3 regions of the Hominilimicola fabiformis genome follow, and region 1 is predicted to be linked to each of the others. Evidence: predicted binding sites of a transcription regulator. Region 1 holds the regulator's gene; each other region holds the start of a gene.
The links. The regulator Rex, encoded in region 1, represses fermentation and respiration genes when NADH is low (regulators of the CRP and FNR family bind a similar motif). The targets are predictions, from matches to a motif close to ATTGTTAANNNNTTAACAAT.
Positions count from the first base shown of each region.

Region 1 (7,967 bases):
CGTTCGATTGTCGATATATCGGAGTGCATATAACGAACTTTAATACCTACACCGGTAAGATAATCGGTCAAATCCTCCGCCATACGTTTTGTAAGCGTTGTCACAAGCGTTCTAAAACCTTGTTCGGTACGCTTATTAATTTCACCGATAAGGTCATCAATTTGATTTTCGGTAGGTTTAATTGTTATTTTAGGGTCAAGAAGTCCTGTCGGTCTGATAACCTGTTCCGCAACAACCGTTGAATGTTCTTTTTCATAATCTGACGGTGTCGCGCTTGTGAATATTACCTGATTTAATCTATCTTCAAATTCTTCAAATTTCAAAGGTCTGTTATCAGCCGCACTCGGCAAACGGAAACCATATTTAATAAGCGTTTCCTTTCTGGCTCTGTCACCGTTATACATCGCACGCACCTGCGGTATTGTAACGTGTGACTCGTCTATAATCATAAGATAATCGTCAGGAAAATAGTCAAGCAACGTATACGGTGCACTTCCCGGAGCACGACCGCTTATATGTCTTGAATAGTTTTCTATACCTTGACAAAATCCTATTTCCTGCATCATTTCTATATCGTACATTGTACGCTGTTCAATTCTTTGTGCCTCGATAAGTAAATCACGTTCTTTGAAATACTTAACCTGTTCACGCATTTCAGCCTCTATTCCTGCAAGTGCCGCAATCATTTTTTCGTTGGTTGTAACATAGTGAGAGGCCGGAGATATAACTGCGTGTTGCCTTACACCTACAATTTCACCTGTAACTACGTTTACTTCGCAAATACGTTCTATTTCGTCGCCGAAAAACTCGACACGAATAGCGTTTTCACCGTTATTGGACGGAAATATTTCCACCACGTCACCTCTGACGCGAAACTTGTTTCTGACAAAGTTAATATCATTTCTTTCATATTGCATTGAAACAAGTTTTTTTAGAAGCTCATCTCTGTCTTTTACCATTCCTACACGCAAAGAAAGCATAAGATTTTTATAATCTTCAGGATCGCCCAAACCGTATATGCAAGATACACTTGCTACGATTATAACGTCCTTTCTTTCAAGCAAAGCAAATGTGGCACTGTGACGTAGTTTATCTATTTCATCATTGGTCAGTGAATTTTTCTCGATAAACGTATCGGTTTGCGGAATATATGCCTCTGGTTGATAATAATCGTAATACGACACGAAAAATTCAACACAGTTATTTGGAAAAAATTCTTTAAATTCACTGCAAAGCTGTGCGGCAAGGGTTTTATTATGAGCAAGTACAATGGTAGGTTTGTTCACTTGTGCAATGACATTTGCCATAGTGAAAGTTTTTCCCGAACCTGTTACACCGAGCAAAGTTTGGCATTTCTCGCCTTTTTTTATTCCGTCAACAAGTGTTTGAATTGCCTGCGGCTGATCTCCTTGTGGTTTAAATTCAGAAACAAGTTCAAATTTATCCATACAGCTCCCCTTCTTACTGGTTATTTCCTTAGATTTTTAACAAGTATATTTATTCTTCTTGCATTTATCGACGTATATTGTTCAACATTATTTCTGACTGCAAGCTGAATATTTTTACATACAGAAAAAATATCACAGCCATATTGTAAAATGACTGTCATATCTATATGTACACCGTGTCCTGTTTTTCTTAGGTTTATATTTTGCACCTTAATTAGTCCATTGATCTTTTGTGCCTCATGTATTGCTATTGAATTTATAACGTTATCTGAGATAATATAGTCACCCATATAACTGAATGTGGGTCTGACAATTGATTTATCAGCCTCGGCGGTTGTTATTTCCGAATCAAGATTTTTTTGAAATCTTCTTAACGGATGCAAGAAATATCCTGAAAATTCCTTCTTTATTTCAAATGTCGGAACAGGAATAACGTGTTTCCCTTCAACTGTACGCATTCTAAGTGCCATATTCATTTCTTCGGGTGTTGCAACATCCTCTATTCTTATAATTTGTTCAACCTCATGAACACCGATATTTTTAGCAATTTTATTTACCATTCCGTCAGATGTACCCAAAATCATAAGGCACTTAATCTTATTCCTTTTAAGAACTTTTTTTATTTCATTTACCTGCGACGGATTCATAAAAAGTGCGTGTTTAACAGACGCAATTTTTGTCGGTTCTTTTTTGGCAGATGTGCCGGCTATAACTTTTCCATGAGAAATAAGCAAGCCGTCATCAATTATAGCGTCAGCTCCGTATTGTTGCGAAACCATAACACTTCTGTAACTCTTTCCTGTTCCACTCGGACCTACAAATGCGATAACTCTCATAATTATAACACCTTAATTCTGATTTTGCTTGATTTTGTATGACAATGTCATAAGCGGATCTGAAAGGTGAACGTTTTCCACCGCTACGTCCTTATCGAATTTAAGTTCGGTATACGAAAAGTTCATAAGACCTTTAACTCCGCAATTAACTAATTTTTCAGCCGTTTCCATTACTGCCGCTTTCGGTACGGTAAGAATTCCGATGTCAACTCTATGCGAATTCAAAAATTCCTCAAGCTTATCTATTGACATAACTTCTATACCATTGATTTTTGTACCAATTATATTAATGTCATTATCAAAAATGCCTACAAGTTTAAAGCCTCTTTTTTCAAACGTATCGTGACTTGCCAATGCTCTGCCGAGATTACCGGCTCCGACTATAACAGTAGTATCTCCGTCATTAAGTCCTAATATGTCACCGATTTCGTTATAAAGATGTTCGACATTATAGCCGTATCCCTGCTGACCGAAACCGCCGAAATAGTTAAAATCCTGTCTGATTTGTGATGCAGTCACGTTCATTTTTACGCTAAGTGCATTTGAGGAAATACGCTTTATATCCTGCTTTAAAAGTTCGCCCAAATATCTGTAATAGCGTGGCAGACGTTTAACTACGACCGTAGGAACTTTCTTTTCATTTTCACTCATGTCCTCTAAACCCCTTGTTAATTATATAACATTTATTATATCACACTCATTTCGTTTTGTATAGTCTTTTTAAATGTATTTTTTTGTATTTTGACATTTTACACATATAAAAAAATGTCACAACAAGCCGATACTGACTTATTGTGACATTAGTTACTTAAATTAAATCATTAAGTTTTATCCATTTTTCAAGAGAATCTTTCCACTGTGCAACGTGCGGTATACTGTCTGCCAAGCCCAAGCCGTGAGAACCGATTGGGTATATGTGCATTTCATACGAAACTTGCACTTTGCTTAGTGCGTCGGCGTACATCAAAGAATTTTCTACCGGTACTGCCTGGTCTGATGATGTATGCCATATAAATGTAGGCGGTGTATTAGGTGTGACGTGTTTATAAAGCGACATAAGCTCTTTATCAGAATGTAATGCTCTTTCACCTATCAAGTTTTTTCTTGAACCGTCATGTCTGTATTCGAACATATCTATTACAGGGTAACACAAAATTGTCGCATCAGGCTTACAGCTTTCTTTATCTATTTCATCTGTATCTTCATACATTTTTTTATCGTAATGAACCGAAACCGACGCTGCCAAATGTCCGCCGGCACTTGAACCCATAACGGCAATTTTATCTTTATCAATGCCATACTTATCCGCATAGTATCTGACATATTTAACCGCACGCATTGCGTCGCTTATCTCAGCCGGGTGCTTGTACGGTGCAACTCTGTATTCAACCACAAATGCAGTAAGACCGATTGACTGCAACCACTTAGCATATGCAGTACCTTCGTGGTCGGCTCTTATTACATAGCCACCACCCGGAAAAATAATAACAGCACCTTTTGAATTTGCAGGATATGCCGTTATAGTCGGTTTTCTTGCCGCTGTTTCATCAGCCTCTATAAATTCTTCGTTCCAATAAGGAATCACGTCATTCCATAAATTCTCCATAATTAATCTCCTTGCTTTTCCGGATTTTCAACATAAGTATTGAATAAATCCATAAATTCATTAAGCTTACTTTTCTTGATTGTAAATTCTGTTTTACCGTTGCGGATTAAAGCACAGTACAAATCATCAATACTCTTAAATTCGATTTCTGTATCAGAACTGCTCTTGATACCTTTATATTTTATTTTCATAACGGTATCGCCGAGTGTTTCGTCTTTATATACTCCGTCAACCGCCAAACCGACAATGCTCTTGTATATTGCTTGTGTTATCTTTGTATCAACCTTTTGACCGTCAAGCACAAAAGTCATATCCGAATCGTTATGAGTTATGTCAATCGTATGTTCTGCTCCGTTATACTCTACCGTTACACTCTTAACTTCCGAAATATCAACAAGTGCCTGCAATTTACTTACAATGTTGTATGACGAGTCATTCGCAAAAGATATAATGTCCGATGAAACTTTAAATACCTGTTCCTTATATTTTACATAAGTCATATCACCTTCTGTGCGACCTATTGTAAGTGTTTCGGTATATTCTTCGCCGTATTTGCCTGTTGAATTGTCGTAAGGCTTAACGGTTATCATTAAAACAGGCGACTTTTCACTGAAACCGCCGTCAGCATTTTCAATCGGTGTAGTAAGTGAAATTTCCTCTATAGGAGCAAGTATTTTGTTATCGATATAGTCATCATTGGCACCACTCTGATACGGCTGTACCATTTCCCATACATTATTTGTGTTGTTATTTATATTGCTTAATATTCTGATTTCAATAGTTTCATCACTGCGGACAATTTTAATGTCATTAATATTGTCAATATTAATGTTGAAACGATTGAATTCTTTATAATAGCTGATAGGCTTTTTTAAAGTATCAACTTTAAAATCATACATTGTATAGACAGTATTATCGCCGTCTTTCATCACAAAATATTCTCCGAGTGTCGGACTCAAATCGCCGATAATCATTTTATCAATCTGACCGTTTTTCTTTTCAACTGTAACAGTGACTTGCGGATTGTCAAGTCCGTATTGTGATAAATCAACCGGATTTTCTTCAATCTTGTTTTTTGATGACAATGTTGAAATTGTACCGACAAGCGCACCGGCTTTTGAAGAATCTATTTCAGACGCATCCATATCATTTACGGACCATTCCGAATCGCCTATACTTTTTACCGTAATTGTACCGTTTTCACTCTCTGCCTTTACAGATAAAATATCGGTTGTATCAGCTGAATAGATACTGTATAAATCATCGGTTGTATCAACATTATTATCTTTTGACGTGTCAATATTACTTATAACAATCGTTCCGACAATAAGCACTATAATCACTGACGCGGCTATAATTATGCTTTTCGTTGTTTTACTCATAGATTTCTCCTTTTTATCCAAATTACAAGTCCGATTATTAATACGGTAATCGGTATTATAATTACAACAAATGCAAAAATAATTTTTTGACCTAAATCAGATAATGTAATAACATTGTTTACAAGTGTTTTTTCATCTACAGTAAAGCTTTCTTCGTTACCTATCATAAAGTTGGTCAAATTCATAAAATAATCATAGTTTGCAAGTCCGTAATTATTTGTAAGTGTTGTTTCGTCTATGGTTAAAAGCATAGTATTTCCCGATACATAAACCGATGAGGCGTGTTTGGCATCTACCGAAAGTTCGCTGACCGGATATTCACCGTCCTGCTCGCCGCCTACTTTTGAAACATTTTCATAATTTGAAGTCGTGTATGCTTTTTCTGAACTTGTCAAAACAGGTGTAACAGATATATCGCCATTTGATTCAAATTCTTGAGTTATCAATCTTGAATATGGGAAATATGCCAAAGTTCTTTGATTGTCTATTATACTGTCGGTAAATTCATATGATTTTACATTCGGCACGACAAGACTCATCGAACTTCCGCTCAACGAAACGGATTTTGATGTGTCTGTTTCAATTACAAGGTTATCGCTTACACCTATGCCCCATGATGATTTTAGATAGTCATACAAGTTAGTAAGATTTTTTGAATCGACATCAAGATAAACTTGTATATTACCGCCTTTTTGCAAATAAGAATCAAGTTTTGTGATTTCTTCTTTTGAAAAATCGGCCGTCGGTTTTGCAACAATCAACATATTTGCGTCTGACGGTATATCATCGGTCAATGTATTAACTTCTCCGACTTCAAAGTTTTCTGATTCAAGTTTAGTTTTTGCACCGTCAACAGCTATCTCATTATGTCCTTTTATTAGGTATGCCTTTTGTTGTGTTTCGCTTGATACATACTTTAATGCCGAAGTTATTTTATTTTCAACATTAAGTGATGTATACTGTCCTGTTTGTGCATTTACCCCGTACAATTCAGTCATAGTATATGTTTTAAACTTATCTCCGCCGTCAACAATGACAGAATTTGATTGCAGACTTTTGCCGTCAGTAACGTATTTCTTGCCAAAAGTCGGGTTAGATGTCATGTTAATATTTGTAACATTGATATTTTTATTTGCGGCGGCATATTTATCAAGCACCGTACGAATATTTCCGTCTTGTTCCGATTCACCGGCAAGAATATATATATCAACAGGAGTATCATAATTTTTAAGATACTCTTTTGTTTTATCTGAAAGTTCGTACATTTTATTTGACGTAAGGTCGATTTTTAAAGGTAATTTGTTGTTAAGCACGCTGACAAATACGTTTACAACAATAACCAAAACAACCGCTATTGCAATAGCAACGGAAGATACAAATTTATATTTTTTTACGTTATTCATTACATATCCTCCTATCTCATTCTGCGTCTTTCAAATACCATAACGGTAAAGAATAAGAACAGACCGGTGATGCTTAAATAATAAATTATCGGTTCAAAGTTAAGGATTCCGAGAGTAAAATCCGAAAATCTTTGTACAGGCGATAACCACAAAAGAATTTTTACAATTATTTCGTTTGAAACGTTTGACGCAACCGAGCCTAAAAGCAATGTAAAAATCAATACACCGTAAGTGGCAACTGCAGCGACAATCTGACTTTCCGTAATAGATGACATAAACGCACCGATAGCAAGTATTGCCGAACATAGCAGTATAAAGCCGACATAACAGCTTATTGTTTCCGCAATCGGCAAATTACCCGTAAACGCTAATATAACAGGATAAATAAGTGTTATAAGCACACCTACCATAAATATTCCAAATGCCGCAAGATACTTACCGAAAACTATTTCTTTTGTAGATATAGGTGCGGTCAGTAATAATTGGTCTGTCTTTTGCTTTCTGTCCTCTGAGAACAATCTCATTGTCAATAACGGCAACAAGAACAACGCCCAGTTATTGACGATTGAAAAGAAATTAGTCATTCTTGCAGTCATAAATCTGATATTTACAACATAGAACATTACTCCTGTTAAAAGAAGAAAAATAGTTAAAAATACATAACCGAGCATTGATGTAAAATACGAATTGAATTCTCTGTTAAATATCGCTTTCATTTGTATTTTCCTCCTTTTCTGACGTATTGTCAGTAAGTTTTAAGAATATATCCTCCAAAGACGGCTCGATTTCTTTTTGCATTAATATCGGTATTTCATTTTCCGCGAATGCAAAGAACATTTTTTTCTTTTCTTCTGCCGCCATTGCGTTATCAAATTCAAAATCATACGAATCATTTTCAGATGAAACACAGGTTACATTTGATATGCCGTCAAATGAATTTAGGATATTTTCGGCTTTTTTCCTATCGCCTGATATTCTGAACAACATTTTTTTATTATCACCAAGCTTATCCGAAAGATTTTTCGGTGTATCTTCTGCAACAAATTTGCCTTTATTTATAATAATTACTCTGTCACAGACTGCACTTATTTCGCTTAATATATGCGAACTTAAAATTACAGTCTTTTCTTTTCCGAGTTCCTTAATAACATTTCTTATTTCGATAATCTGCTTAGGATCAAGACCAACTGTCGGTTCGTCAAGTATAAGAATTTCGGGATCACCGATTAAAGCACCTGCAAGTCCCACTCTTTGACGATAGCCTTTTGACAAATTGGCAATTTTTCTGTTTT
Region 1 covers NZ_JAJEQM010000007.1:110,867-118,833, reverse strand. Annotated here, with positions in the region: gene uvrB (excinuclease ABC subunit UvrB) at 1-1,448, opposite strand, end outside; gene LKE05_RS06590 (Asp23/Gls24 family envelope stress response protein) at 1,469-2,284, opposite strand; gene LKE05_RS06585 (redox-sensing transcriptional repressor Rex) at 2,297-2,935, opposite strand; gene LKE05_RS06580 (alpha/beta hydrolase) at 3,093-3,890, opposite strand; gene LKE05_RS06575 (DUF4340 domain-containing protein) at 3,893-5,272, opposite strand; gene LKE05_RS06570 (GldG family protein) at 5,269-6,675, opposite strand; gene LKE05_RS06565 (ABC-2 transporter permease) at 6,687-7,391, opposite strand; gene LKE05_RS06560 (ABC transporter ATP-binding protein) at 7,375-7,967, opposite strand, start outside.

Region 2 (7,967 bases), on a different contig from region 1:
GAAGTTTTCCGCCGTCTTTTTTGCATCACTTTCGCTAATTTTCGGTAAATTCGGTGTGTTATTTTTATCATCAGATTTAAAACCGAGAATTGAATAGTTGGTTATAACTCCGTCTGCCGTACAAGTTATATTAACACTCTTGTTTCCGTCTTTTTCATTCCATGTAAAGTTATAAATTTTTTCGCCGTACTGTTCCTCTGTTCTGCTCGAAAATTCACTGCACTCACTCGGAATTTCAACTCTCTGTTTAACGCTTTCCAATATTTTCTGCATATTCTCTCTTGCAGATGTTTCTGTTTGCTGTGTGGCTAACGTTTCAGCGGCTAAAACTGCCGGTGATACTGCCGATACAGTAAGAGCCAACGCTGACGCTACCGCTAATAATTTTTTCATAACTTTTTCCTCCTTTTTAAATTTATCGGATTATTTTTCCTTTCATATATAATACTTTTCAGCACACCAAAAGGTTGCATTAAATTGAAAAATTTTTTTTGATTTTTTAATTAACACAAAATGGTGTTATATTAACACCCTTTCAGACTGTCGACAAATTGTCCGGAGCGTGCAAAGCATTATTTTTTATATTTACAACTTAATTTATAGCTATAACAAATAACAGGCAAGCCTATCTTCGATATACGGCTTGCCTGTGCACTTTTTGCGAAAATAAACTCTAACGTACCAACGTACGCCGATGAGTTCATTTTCACAAAATCCGAACTAATTTCTCGACATCTGATTCAATATTAAAATTTACCGCTGGCACCGCCGCCGCCGAAACTTCCGCCGCCGCCGGAGAATCCGCCTCCTCCGCTGCTGCTTCCGCCGGAAAATCCGCCGCCATAGTAACCGCCGCCGCTACGATAGCCGCCATGTCCGCCACGTCCGCCACGTCCTTTGATATTAGTGATAAATACCACAATCGCTAAAACTATGAAAAACACTACATATGTCATTATTTCAACCATAGTGTCATCATCATCTTCTTCATCGGGTGTCGGGTCTTCGAGTTCGCCGATTACCGAATCATAAATCTGCTTAATACCCTCGCTGTAATCACCTGCCGACAAAGAATCTGTTGCATTTCTGATAAATCGACCGCACTTACCGTCATTTAAAACGCCCTCAAGTCCGTAACCGACTTCGATACGAATATCACGACTATCCATAACAAGGAGAATAAGAACTCCGTTATCCGCGTCTTTATCGCCAATCCCCCATTTTCTCGCCGTTTCAATCGAAAAGTCTTCAAGGTCGTTTCCGTCTATACTTTCCATTGTCAAAACAACAACTTGCGGTCCGCCGTTAGCATTGTACGCCTTACCTTTTTCAAATATATAATCCTCTGTTTCACTGTCAATAACATTCGCATAGTCATTTATAAAAAATCTATCCGTATGATTCGGTATATCAACCTTCGCAAACGCACAAATATTTATAAATAAAACAAATATTGCGGAAATTAATGCCGCGAAACGTATCTTCCCCCTACTCATATCAATCAAAACTTACAGAAGGAGCAGATTGTGCCGCACTGTCTGCCTCAAACTGCTGTTTCTTTTCAAAACCAAGCATATTTGCAAATATGTTTGTAGGGAATGAACGTATTTTTACGTTATATTTTTGAACGGCGTCATTATAATCCTTTCTTGCAACACCTATGCGATTTTCCGTACCTGCAAGTTCATCTTGAAGTGACAAGAAGTTTTCGTTTGACTTTAATTCCGGATATGATTCCGAAATTGCAATCAATCTGCTAAGTGCCGATGAAAGTTCTTCATTTGCCTCACTTGCCTCCTCAACCGTTCCCGCACCGGCAAGTTTTGCACGAGCATCAGAAACTGCAGTAAACACTTCTGTTTCGTGTGCCGCATATCCCTTTACCGTATTAACAAGGTTCGGTACAAGATCCATACGTCTTTGAAGTTGAACCTGTATATCGGAATATGCCGTGTTGGTCGATTCTTCTAAACTTATAAGTCCGTTGTAACTTCCTATAATGCTTACCGCTATAATTACGATTACCGCTATTATAACACCGATAATTACACCTTTTTTCTTCATATTTTCTCCTCTTTTCTATAAATAATCTGTATATATTATACACTTACATTTTAACCTATGTGTCTATAAATGTCAACAAAAAAAGCAGACAAAACCATAAGGATTTTGTCTGCTTTTAAATTCTTAATACACTGTAATTAAAATTACTTAGAAAGGTTAGCCTTTAACTTAGCAAGTTCGTCAGCCATTTCCTTCGGAAGTTTATCTCCGAACTGTGCAAAATATTCTTCGATATTTGCAACGTCTTCAAGCCATACCTGCTTATCGATTGTAAGAAGACCCTTAATATCAACATTTTCGTCTTCAAGACCTGTTAGGTCGATATCTTCAGGCTTTGGTAGGTAACCGATTTCGCTTTCAACAGCGTCAACCTTACCTGCACATCTGTTAAGAATCCAAAGAAGTACACGCATATTGTCACCGAAACCAGGCCACATGAAGTGTCCTTCGTCATCTTTTCTGAACCAGTTAACGTGGAAGATTTTCGGAGCTTTGTCGCCAAGCTTCTTACCCATTTCAAGCCAGTGACCCCAGTAAGTAGCCATATTGTAGCCTACGAACGGTTTCATAGCCATTGGGTCACGTCTAACAACACCTACTGCACCTGCAGCAGCTGCTGTTGTTTCTGATGCCATTGTAGCACCAACGAATGTACCGTGCTGCCAATCTCTTGATTGATATACAAGCGGAGCACACTTAGCACGTCTGCCACCGAATACAATAGCCTCTACAGGAACGCCCTGTGGGTTTTCGAATTCAGATGAGATACATGGGCAGTTGATAGCCGGAGCTGTAAATCTTGAGTTAGGGTGAGCAAGATTGTTACCTGCTGCAGAGTATTCAGGACCGTTAACCTTTGAACCCTTCCATTCTGTTGCATCAACAGGAGGATTCTTGTCAAGACCTTCCCACCAAACTGTATTGTCTGCATTGTTAAGAGCAACGTTTGTGAAGATTGTGTTCTTCTTTGTTGATTCAAGAGCATTGAAGTTTGTCTTTACTGATGTACCAGGAGCAACACCGAAGAAACCTGCTTCAGGGTTGATAGCATATAGTCTGCCGTCAGGACCGATGTTTAGCCATGAAATATCATCGCCGACTGTCCATACTTTGTAACCTTTGTTCTTTAGGTATTCCGGTGGAATAAGCATTGCAAGATTTGTCTTACCGCAAGCTGATGGGAATGCAGCACAGATATACTTAACTTCGCCTTGAGGATTTTCAAGACCAAGAATTAGCATATGCTCAGCCATCCAACCTTGGTTCTTACCAAGATATGATGCAATTCTTAGAGCGAAACACTTCTTACCAAGAAGAACGTTACCGCCGTAAGCCGAGTTGATTGACCAAATTGTGTTATCCTGTGGGAATTGAACGATGTATCTGTCATCAGGATTTACGTCTTTCTTAGCGTGTAGACACTTGATGAATTCAGCGTTTTCGTCATTTCCAAGCTGATCAAGAACCTTTTGACCGATTCTTGTCATAATAGCCATATTAAGTACAACATAGATACTGTCTGAAAGCTCAATACCGATCTTTGAGAAAGGTGAACCTATAGGACCCATTGAATAAGGGATAACGTACATTGTTCTGCCCTTCATTGAACCTGTATATAGTTTCTTTAGCTTTGCATACATTTCGTCAGGAGCCATCCAGTTATTGATTGGGCCGGCTTCTTCTTCCGTAGGAGTACAGATAAATGTTCTGTCTTCTACACGAGCTACGTCGTTTTCAGCTGTTCTGTGATAGTAACATCCAGGAAGCTTTTCTTGATTTAGTTTAATCATTTCACCTGTTTCAACAGCCTCTGCTCTTAGAGCCTCAAGCTGTTCTTCACTTCCGTCAATCCAAACAACATTGTCAGGTTGACACATAGCTTTCATTTCTTCAAGCCATGCAAGAACTGTCTTGTTTTCTGTCATGGTAAAAATCCTCCAATACATTTTTTAATTTTATACAGTGTTATTTTGTAACATTGTTTTCTATTTTACTTACGAATATATTATAACATATTTTTTGTTTTTTTTAAAGAATTTATAATGATTTTTTTATTTTTTTATCATTTACTATCAGAAATACGTTACTTTTTCGTTAAAAATGTGACGTTTTGCACAAATAAATCATAACCTTTTTGAATTTGCAGAATACAACTTTCGTTTTTGTCCTTGAAAGGCAGTCTTTTAGGTGTTATAATAACCATATAACCGAGTCTGTCGACAAAATGCCGACAGCTCCAAAAATCACATCACAGATGTAATTTTTGAGTGTTTTCAGAGAAAAAATCACAAAGTTCCTCCAAAGTCGAAACTTTAGATTTTAAGCCATTTCTGCCGCACAGGTCGCCGGAAATGATTTTCAGTGAGGTTGCACCTCACACTCCAAAAAACATTGCAGACAAAACCACAGCGGTTTTATCTGCAATATAGCTATTTGAAAGGCAGATTTATTACTTATGAAAGAACAAATTTATACAATACCGGTAAATGAAGTTTACGATACAGACTGCGAATGTCCGCTTTGTGAACTTGAGAAAAAACTTGAAAAAGAAACGCTTGACTACGCACTCGGTGCGGCAATGATGGAGCCTGAATTTCGTATGGAATCAAACGAAAAAGGCTTTTGCAACCATCACTGTTCAATGCTTTTCGGTATGTCAAACAAACTTGCACTGTCGCTTGTGCTTGACACACATTTAGAGGAAATACGCAAAAAGCTTGATACGCTGAAAAAATCCGCGTCGGCTTTAAAAAATCAAAAAGGCGGTCTTTTTAAGAAAACAGGCTTGGCTGATTTTTCAAAAGCACTTTCCGAAAAGCTTGACGGTATATCGGACGGCTGTGTTGTGTGTGACAAAATCAATCACACTATGGAAAGATATGCCGATGTGCTTTTGTATATGTGGGCAAATGACGAAAAGTTTAAAGAAAAATTCAATAAATCAAAAGGTGTATGCTTAAAGCATATGAAATTGCTTGTTGATACAGTGCCGAAATCATTAAAAGACTCACAAGCAGCTCAATTCCTTGCCTGCCTGTTTGAAAAGCAAGAGACTGAACTTTCAAGAATACAGCAGGATATACATAAATTCACACTTAAATTCGACTATCGCAACAAAGATATGGAATGGGGTACCGCACAAGACGCACCAATCAGAACAATCGACAAAATTTCAGGTTTTATCAATAATGACTATGAAGAAAAATAAAAGTGGGGCTATTATAGCCTCACTTTTGTTATTTTGAACTTTTTTCAATAGCCTCCCACAAACCGTTTAGATATGTCGCACCCAACGCTCTGTCGTAAAGTCCGTAACCCGGCATAGCCACTTCGTCCCATATCATTCTTCCGTGGTCGGGACGGATAGGACCGTCAAATCCGATTTCGTAAAGTGCTTTCATTATTTCGTACATATCAAACGAACCGTCGGATGACAAGTGTGCCGCCTCCTCAAAATCGGTCGGTGAATTAAATTTAAGATTTCTGACGTGCGCAAAATGTATTCTTCCCTTTAATGAACGAATCATATCGGGCAAATCGTTTTCAAGGTTTGTTCCATACGAACCGGAACAGAAAGTAACGCCGTTATGCACATCGTCAACCATTTTCATCATACGAAGTATATTCTGCTTATTAATGATAATTCTCGGCAAACCGAAAACGCTCCAAGCTGGGTCATCGGGGTGAATTGCCATTTTTATATCGTACTTATTACATACAGGCATTATTCTTTCAAGAAAATACTTCAAATTTTCAAAAAGCTTTTCATCGTCAACATCCTTATACATTTCAAAAAGCTCTTTTACTTTTTCCATTCTCTCAGGTTCCCAACCCGGCATAACAGTGCCGTTCATATCCTTTGAAATAGATTCAAACATCTTCTCGGGAACGATTTTATCAATATCATCTTGATTGTATGCAAGCACGGTTGAACCGTCGGGACGTTTTCTTGCAAGCTCACTTCTTGTCCAGTCGAACACGGGCATAAAGTTATAGCACACAAGATGAATGTCCTCTTTTCCGAGATTTTCAAGAGTTTCAATATAATTGTCTATGTACTTATCTCTGTCCGATGTTCCGACTTTAATTGCGTCATGAACATTTACGCTTTCAATTCCGCTTATATGAAGTCCGCTTTTTTCGACTTCATCTTTCATTTCTTTAATTCTTTCTCTGCTCCATACTTCACCCGGTGCGGTATCGTAAAGTGTTGTTATAACGCCCGTAACGCCCGGTATTTGTCGTATTTGCTTTAACGTTACGGTATCAAATTCTGAACCGTACCAACGTAATGTCATTTCCATTTTATCTCTCCTGTTAAAATTCCTTATAAAAATCGTCTTTCATTTCCGATATTACCATATAACATTCTTTGCCGTAAAGCAATTTACAAGGCACTCGCCACGTCTTGCCATAATAGTAATCATCTGCAACAAGTTCACCGTCCGCATAAATTTGCGCCACGTCACCGACATAGTCAATCTCGGCAAATCCGTATCCGCCGTCAACATTGATTTTCTTCCATGTCAGTTCTCTTTCTCCGCCAATGCACAATTCTTCTTTATACTTCGGCTCAAACGGTGCATTTTCCACACCTGTGATTTCAACATTTGATTGCTTTGCCGACTGACCGATTTTAAGTGTTTCAAATTCACTGCCGTTCCATTTTTGACAAATATATTCGCCGTCCTCAACAGAGTGTATTTGTCCGTTTTCCTCATACAAATTACAACCTCCGCCAATATACACCGTTCCGTTTAATTTACGCATATACTTAGCATTTTCAAACGGCACTGTAACAATATTTGCACTGCCTTTGCTGAATTTGTATTCCGCTTTGATATTCGGTATTTCCGCAAAGAAATATGTATCATCGCACTTGCATAACGGCTGTGCTGTCGCATATTCAAGCACACTGTCGCCCATTTTCATATTAAACGGCATAAAGAAACTCACTTCTCCCTTTACGTCAATCGGCGTAAACTCAACATTTCCCGCACTTATCACCGCATTTTCAATATCTGCAAGTTCTGTCAATCTCTGATAATGATTTACAAACACAAACCCACTTTTGCCGTTCGTTCTCATACCGTAACGCAAAGAATTTGTATCGTCTGCCGCCACCGAATTTGCAGAATCAACCGCAATCATCGGTGCAAATTCTTCGCCGAAATCGTTTACAAACATATGCAGCATATTAAGCAATCCGTACTGTTCTCTGACCTCTCCGTACTCCGACAACGGTGCTTGAAAATCATACGAAAGTATCGGATAATCATTCGGATAGCCTGTCGCCTTTGTTTCGTTAAAAGTTGACAGTTCGCCTATTTTGTTCGTACCGCCGTGATACATATAATAGCCGACAAGATTGTTTCCGTCACCGAGCTTTACAAGCGACACCGCATATATATCCATAGGCTTTATAATCGGTCTGCGGTGATGTGTAACCTCTATACCGCCGCCAAGCTCACACGTTGCGAACGGATAACGCTCATACGGCAGCTGCCAGCCGTCACTCTGAGTTTTTGCGATAAGATCCGTTCCGATTGCGGAATCGTTTCTCATTCTGTTAAAGAAATAGTGCGGTGACGGCGACAGTCTGTTCATATGATTTTCCCACGGTGCCTCACAATAACCGCCGAATACAGGCACAACCTCATCAACGGGAATTTTCGCACCCGATGCACTGTTCCAGCCTGTAACTGTGTATATCGGTGCAATAAATCCACATTCTACGGCTATTTCTTTAAGTTTTGCCAAATGCTCGGCATTGTCGACAAATTCATTTTCAATCTGTACCGCAATTATGTTTCCGCCGTCCTTGTAGAACAGTCCTTTCACTTCGTTATATATGCTCTGATACCACTTCTTAACAACCGCCAGATATTCTTCGTTGTTGTCAC
Region 2 covers NZ_JAJEQM010000008.1:149,489-157,455, reverse strand. Annotated here, with positions in the region: gene LKE05_RS07505 (S-layer homology domain-containing protein) at 1-393, opposite strand, end outside; gene LKE05_RS07500 (TPM domain-containing protein) at 747-1,496, opposite strand; gene LKE05_RS07495 (LemA family protein) at 1,498-2,064, opposite strand; gene LKE05_RS07490 (phosphoenolpyruvate carboxykinase (GTP)) at 2,208-3,989, opposite strand; gene LKE05_RS07485 (DUF6062 family protein) at 4,520-5,272, shown strand; gene uxuA (mannonate dehydratase) at 5,301-6,368, opposite strand; gene LKE05_RS07475 (beta-galactosidase) at 6,382-7,967, opposite strand, start outside.
Region 2: a site for Rex is predicted at 4,112-4,131, ahead of LKE05_RS07490 (phosphoenolpyruvate carboxykinase (GTP)). Genes of this name have one in related genera too.

Region 3 (7,967 bases), on a different contig from region 1:
ACTTCACAGACTTGGTATTCAAGCATTTGAGCCAAAACTTGTTGAAGGACGTGCTCTAAAACTTCATCCGCTTGTATGTACGGCTTATAACGCCGACTTCGACGGTGACCAGATGGCTATCCACGTTCCTCTTTCACCGGAGGCACAGGCCGAGGCACGTTTCCTAATGCTTTCAGCAAATAACTTGCTTAAACCGCAGGACGGACACCCTGTAACTGTTCCTACACAGGATATGATTTTGGGTTCTTACTACCTGACAATTCAAAAGGAACATTATGACAGAATTATTGATACAATTCTTGATGATGAACCTAAAATCAATGTATTAATCGAAAGACTTTCTGATATGGAACAGGAAGAAAACGTTGTTATATACAATGAAGAAGAACCAATCAAGAGCTTTACTGATGTAAGAGAGGCTCTTAAATATATGAGAGAGTTGCCGGAAGTTGCAATGAATGAAACAGAAATTCACGCAAATCCTGTAACTTTGGTATTACCTAATAAATCACTTCAAATTTCACTAAAGAAATTAATAAGTGAGGCTAAGAAACTTGTAATAAAGAAGTATACTACATTTGATGAGGCACTTCTTGCTTATTATAACCACGAAGTAACTCTGCACGAAAGAATTCTTGTTGAAGTTACAAAGAAGATTAACGGAGTAGAAAAGTCAAAACTTATCGGTACAACTGTCGGTAGAATTATATTCAATAATAATATTCCTCAGCATATCGGTTATATTGACAGATCAAATCCTGAAAATGAATTTGACCTTGAAATCGACTTTGTTGTAGGTAAGAAACAGCTTGGTAAAATTATTGATAAGTGTATCAGAGTTTGCGGTACTTCAGAAACAGCCGAAGTGCTTGATAAGATTAAGGCCACAGGTTATAAGTATTCTACAAGAGGTGCTATAACTGTTGCCGTATCAGATATCGAAGTTCCTGAAAAGAAACAAGTTATCCTTGCTGACGCTGAAAAGCAAGTCGAAGGAATTATGCAAAAGTATCAGATGGGTCTTCTTACAAATGAAGAACGTTATCAACAGACAATTAAAATTTGGGCAAAGGCTTCATCTGATGTCACAGACGCCATGATGGAACACCTTGGTGAGTTCAACCCAATCTTTATGATGGCTGACTCAGGTGCCCGTGGTAGCGTTAACCAAATTCGTCAGCTTGCAGCTATGCGTGGACTTATGGCGGATACACAGGGTAGAACAGTCGAAATTCCTATCCGTGCTAACTTCCGAGAAGGTCTTAACGTACTTGAATACTTCATTTCATCACACGGTGCGCGTAAAGGTCTTACAGATACAGCTCTTAGAACAGCCGACTCAGGTTACCTTACTCGTCGTCTTGTTGACGTATCACAGGATGTTATCGTTCGTGAAATCGACTGCGGTACTGATGAAGGCGAATGGGTAACTGAAATCACTGACGGTAAAGAAAGTATCGAACCGCTATATGACCGTATCGTCGGCCGTACAGCTATGCAGGATGTTATTCACCCTGAAACAGGCGAAGTTCTTGCAAAGAACGGTGAACTTATAACAGACGTACAGGCTAATAATATTGTTAATGCCGGTATCGAAAAAGTATATATCAGAAGCGTACTTACTTGTAAGTCAAAAATTGGTGTTTGTGCTAAATGTTACGGTACAAACCTTGCTACAGGTGAACTTGTTAATGTCGGTGAGGCAGTTGGTATTATTGCCGCACAGTCAATCGGTGAACCGGGTACACAGCTTACAATGCGTACTTTCCACGCCGGCGGTGTTGCGTCAGGCAGCGATATTACACAGGGTCTTCCTCGTGTCGAGGAACTTTTCGAGGCAAGACGTCCAAAGGGTCTTGCTATAATCTCAGAAATCGGCGGTACAATTACTGTAACAGAATCAAAGCGTAAGAGAGAAGTTACAGTTGCCAATGACCAGACAGGTGAAGCTAAGACTTACACAATTCCATACGGTTCAAGTATTAAAGTTCATGACGGTGACGTTATTGAGGCGGGTGACGAACTTACAATGGGTTCTGTAAACCCTAATGATATTCTTCATATCAGAGGTCCTCATGCCGTTCAGGTTTATATCGCACGTGAAGTTCAGAGAACATACCGTATGCAGGGTGTTGACATCAACGATAAGCACGTCGAAGTTATCACACGTCAAATGTTGCGTAAGGTTAGAGTTGAAGAGGCAGGCGAAACTGATCTTCTTATCGGTTCACTTGTTGATAGGTTTGAACTTGAAGAGGCAAACGAGAGAGTTAAGGAAAAGGGCGGTACTGAATTTGCAACTGCATCTCCTGTACTTCTTGGTATCACTAAGGCTTCTCTTGCAACCGAATCATTCCTTTCAGCCGCATCATTCCAGGAAACAACAAAGGTTCTTACAGATGCAGCTATTAAGGGTAAGGTTGACCCACTTCTTGGTCTAAAGGAAAATGTTATCATCGGTAAACTTATTCCTGCCGGTACAGGTATGAGTATGTATAAAGATATTAATATTACTATCGACGGCGAAGAAGTTGACAACGAAGAAATAGAATAAAATAATTATGAACTGCTGTGAATTTTCACAGCAGTTCATTTTGTTTAAAAAAATTATATATAAAACTGATATAAATAGGCTGCTTTTTGTGCAAAAGGAAGAATTAATCATTAAAATGATATAAATTTAACATATAGGCTTGTATATTTTATAAATTTGATGTAAAATATATATAAATGGGCATATACTATGCTCACTCAAAGATAAAAAAATATATATATTTTTTAGGAGGAATTTAAAATGGCAGTTAAAGTTGCGATTAACGGATTCGGACGTATTGGACGTCTTGCATTCAGACAGATGTTCGGCGCAGAGGGTTATGAAGTTGTTGCTATCAACGACCTTACAAGCCCAAAGATGCTTGCTCATCTACTAAAGTATGATTCATCACAAGGTAAGTATGAAAAGGCTGATACAGTTTCAGCAGGTGAAGATTCAATCACAGTTGATGGTAAGGAAATCAAAATCTACGCTTTCCCTGATGCAAATAATTGTCCATGGGGCGACCTTGACGTAGACGTAGTTCTTGAATGCTCAGGTTTCTATACATCAAAGGAAAAGGCTCAGGCTCATATCAATGCCGGTGCTAAGAAAGTTGTTATTTCAGCTCCTGCAGGCAACGACCTACCAACAATCGTTTACAACGTAAACCACGAAACACTAAAGAAGGGCGACAACATCATTTCAGCTGCTTCTTGTACAACAAACTGCTTGGCTCCTATGGCAGACGCACTTAACAAGTACGCTCCAATTCAGTCAGGTATCATGTGCACAATTCACGCTTACACAGGTGACCAAATGACTCTTGACGGTCCTCAAAGAAAGGGTGACCTAAGAAGATCAAGAGCTGCTGCTGTAAACATCGTTCCTAACTCAACAGGTGCTGCAAAGGCTATCGGTCTTGTTATTCCTGAACTAAACGGTAAGCTTATCGGCTCAGCTCAGAGAGTTCCAACTCCAACAGGTTCAACAACAATCCTTACAGCTGTTGTTAAGGGTGACGTTACAGTTGACGGTATCAACGCTGCTATGAAGGCTGCTTCAAACGAATCATTCGGTTACAACACAGATGAAATCGTTTCATCAGATATCGTTGGTATGAGATACGGTTCACTATTCGATTCAACACAAACAATGGTTGCTGAAATCGGTGACGGTCTTTACGAAGTACAAGTTGTTTCATGGTATGATAACGAAAACTCATACACATCACAGATGGTTAGAACAATTAAGTATTTCTCAGAAAATTGCTAATCACAATTTGAACTTTTTTAAACAACTGCCTTTATGGCAGTTGTTTTTTTATGCTTGAATTTTCTGCAAAACTTCGTAGCGGCGATCATTGACCGCCACTTTTTTGTCTTTTATATTGACACAAATTAAAATTTAATTTATACTATTGTTATAGTAAAAAAGAAAAAGGGGATAAGTATGAGATTGCCTGAAAAATTTGAGGACAGAATGAAAAAAATGCTCGGAGATGAGTATGATGATTTTATAAAATCAATGGACGAAACTCCAATATTTACGGGAATACGCATAAATACATCAAAAGTCGGTGCAAAAGACGCAGTAATCAAAGAATTTGGTGAACTTCAGAATGTATCTTGGTGCAGCGACGGATTTTATGCGGATAAGTCTAAAATTTCAGGTAATCACCCTTATCACCTTGCGGGACTTTTTTATTTTCAGGAGCCGTCCGCAATGTCAACCGTATCGGCTTTGAATATTGAAAGTGACGATTATGTACTTGATTTGTGTGCCGCACCCGGCGGTAAGGCTACTCAGGCAGGTGCTTTTATCAGCAAAAACGGATTGCTTGTAGCAAATGAAATTGTAAAAAATCGTGCAAATATATTGTCTGACAATATAGACAGATTTGGTTTGACTAATGCAGTAGTCACAAATGAAACACCTCAAAAGCTGGCTGAAAAATATGTGCATTTTTTTGACAAGATTATAGTTGACGCACCGTGCAGCGGTGAGGGAATGTTCAGAAAAGAGCCGCAGGCAGTGGACGAATGGAGTGTTGAACATACGGTTTCGTGCGGCGTAAGACAGAAACATATACTTGATTGTGCAATGAAAATGCTTAAAGGCGGCGGATATATTGTGTATTCAACGTGCACATTTGCACCGGAGGAAAATGAGCAGGTGTGTGCGTATATGCTTGAAAATTATAATGTGGAACTTGTAGAACCGAATAATCTTGATATGCTGTCTAAAGGCAGAGGGGAGTGGTCAAATTCCGACTATGATATGAGCAAAACGCGAAGAATTTTTCCTCATAAAAATAACGGTGAGGGACATTTTGTGGCACTGTTTCACAGTTTGGACAATTATGAAAGTGAAGTAAGTAAGCCTAAAAAAACAAGTATGACGGATGCCGAAAAGGTGTACAGACAATTTGAAAAAGAGTTTTTGAATACAGAACTTGACGGTGAATTTTGTCTGTTTGGAGAACAGCTTTACTTGAAACCGAAATGTATTGACGTTGATAAAATTAAGGTTGTCAGAAACGGTCTTAATCTCGGAATATATCGTAAAAACAGATTTGAGCCGTCATATGCGTTGTGTTTGGCACTTAAAAAAGAAGATTTTAAGAATACCGTTGATTTTGAATGTGACAGTGAAGAACTTAAAAAGTATCTTATGGGTAATACAGTCGAATGTGATAAAAAAGGTTGGTGTGCCGTAACTGTAAACGGTTATCCGATAGGTTGGGGAAAAGCGTCAAACGGAATACTGAAAAATCATTTTCCTAAATATTTGAGATTGAAAAGATAGGGAGAAAAATTATGAATTTGTTTGAATCTGAACGTAAGGTTATGGATGTTTTGTGGCGTGAGGGCAGTATAACCGCAGGTGAAATTGCAAAAATACTTAATATTGATATTGGCTGGAACAGAAACACTACATATACGGTGATAAATAAGTGCATAAAAAAGGGTTATATATCGCGTGGAGAGGATAAATTTCTTTGTACCCCTGTTATAACGAAAGATGAAGTAAAAAACGATGAATTGGAAGAATTGATGAAAAAATATTTTGATAATTCACCCGTAAAACTTTTTACTTCTGTTGTAAATTTGGCAGATAAACAGGAACTAAAGAAAATGAAGAAGATTATAAAAAATACCGCTAATCTTTAGATATTAGCGGTATTTTAATTTTTAGTCTTTTATTAATTGATAAAATTCATTACGCAATTCGTGGTCGGTGTCAAAAAGACCGCGTATAGCACTTGTGCGTGTTTTAGCACCGCGAGCCTTGATACCGCGAGCTGTCATACAGCTATGCTCACCCTCAACAACAACGATTACGTCCTCAGTATCGCAAACCTTTTGAATAACTTCGGCAATATCCGAGCAGATACGTTCTTGAAGCTGAAGTCTTTTTGAAACCATATCGCATATGCGGGCAATCTTTGAAAGACCGATAACCTTGCCGTTCGGAATATATCCGACGTGGCAATGCATATTGTACATAAGTGCAAGGTGATGTTCACAGTGACTGAAAACTTCAATATCTTTAACGATTACAAGGTCGTTTGAGTCAACCTCAAAGCACTTGTTAAACATTTCAGCAATTTCGTCATTGGTGTATCGCATACCCTCAAAAATTTCGTCATACATATGCGCAACGCGGTCGGGAGTATCCTTTAATCCCTCACGGTCGGGGTCGTCGCCAAGTTCTGTAAGAATTGTGCGTATAGCCTCTTTTATCTTTTCGTGATTAAATTCTTTTTTCATTTAAACACCTCTTTCTTCCGGATCCCAGATAACCTTGTGAAGTTGAATTTGAAATGTTGCGTCACAAAGCACAGGCTCTTTAAGCATTATATTGACAAGTTTTTGTGCGTCATACATTCCGTAAACCGCACCGAGATAAATATGCGGCATTTCGGTATAAACTTGTTTTAACTTCTTGACTATATCAATAGTCAAGTTCATATCTTCGTCAGAGCCTATAACGAATTTGATAACATCGCAAGGCCGTAGATTAATAAAATTATTCCAAATCATTTTGTCGGTCATACCGCTTGACGGAAGTTTGTAGTCGATAGTAAAAAACAAATTATCCGACTTCGGCACTTTGCCGAGAAAATCAACTATATCAACTGCGCCGTTCGTTTCAATATTAACATCACAGCCGATTTCGGTCAGTTTTGAAACAAGCTCCGCACTGTCGGTATGAACAAGAGGCTCACCGCCTGTAAGCGTAACACGCTTGTAAGTCATATTCACCTTTGAAATAATTTCATCAACAGTCATTTCAGTATATTCACAAGGCGTTTCTTCACCGAACAGTGAATAAACCGTATCGCAGTACGAACAGCGTAGGTTACAGCCTGCAAGGCGTATAAATGTTGCACATTGTCCTGTTCGTATGCCCTCGCCGTCAATACTGTCAAAAATTTCGATTACTTTCATTTTGATTTTCCTTATAATAGTTTTATTTTAACATCATCTTTGATGTAGCTTGCAATGTTGTCCTGACTTTCCTGTACGTCAACACGATAACAGAATGGTGCAAGCTCATCGCAAATGTATTTCGCCAAGTTTTCGGCAGTAGGATTGAACGGTACAACTTCATTAATAACCTTGTGGTCAAACTTGTCTTGAATTTTGCGTTTGATGTGTGTAAAATCAAGAACCATACCGTTTTTGTCAAGAGTTTCACTTTGAAGATATACGTCAATTATCCAGTTGTGACCATGAAAATTCGTGCATTTTGAGTCGTAGTCAAGGTCTAACTTGTGTGCCGCACTTATTTCAAATCTTTTCTTTACTTCGTACATTTTTTCATCTCCATATATTGTTCGTAACCGCGTCTTCTGAGCGTGCATGACGGACAGTGTCCGCAGCCTTCGCCGAGTACGCCGTTATAACAAGTAAGTGTTTCGTTGTAAATAGTGTCAAGTACACCCAAATCGTCAGCCATTTTCCAAGTTTCAGCCTTATTCAGCCACATAAGCGGTGTGTGGATAACAAAATTGTAATCCATAGCAAGATTGATTGTAACATTAAGAGATTTAACGAAAATATCACGACAATCCGGATAACCAGAAAAATCTGTTTCGCATACGCCTGTTACAAGGTCTGTTATGCCGTGAGTTTTTGCATATATAGCGGCATAGCTTAAAAACAATAAGTTTCTGCCCTCAACAAATGTATTCGGCGGTGCACCCTCCGGCTTTGTTTCCTCAACGGGAATATCTTCACGCGTAAGTGAATTTGCGGAAAGCTGATTTATAATAGGCGTCGGAACGATTTCATAAGGAATACCGACTTTTTTACAAATCTTGTCTGCACATTCAAGCTCAAGCTTGTGACGCTGACCGTAGTCAAAACCTATTGCAGATACATTTTCTTTACCAAATTTGTCTATTGCCCAGAACAGACAAGTTGTA
Region 3 covers NZ_JAJEQM010000024.1:9,934-17,900, forward strand. Annotated here, with positions in the region: gene rpoC (DNA-directed RNA polymerase subunit beta') at 1-2,554, shown strand, start outside; gene gap (type I glyceraldehyde-3-phosphate dehydrogenase) at 2,795-3,808, shown strand; gene LKE05_RS13185 (RsmF rRNA methyltransferase first C-terminal domain-containing protein) at 3,986-5,341, shown strand; gene LKE05_RS13190 (BlaI/MecI/CopY family transcriptional regulator) at 5,353-5,706, shown strand; gene folE (GTP cyclohydrolase I FolE) at 5,728-6,306, opposite strand; gene LKE05_RS13200 (radical SAM protein) at 6,307-6,987, opposite strand; gene queD (6-carboxytetrahydropterin synthase QueD) at 6,999-7,355, opposite strand; gene queC (7-cyano-7-deazaguanine synthase QueC) at 7,343-7,967, opposite strand, start outside.
Region 3: a site for Rex is predicted at 2,669-2,688, ahead of gap (type I glyceraldehyde-3-phosphate dehydrogenase). Genes of this name have one in related genera too.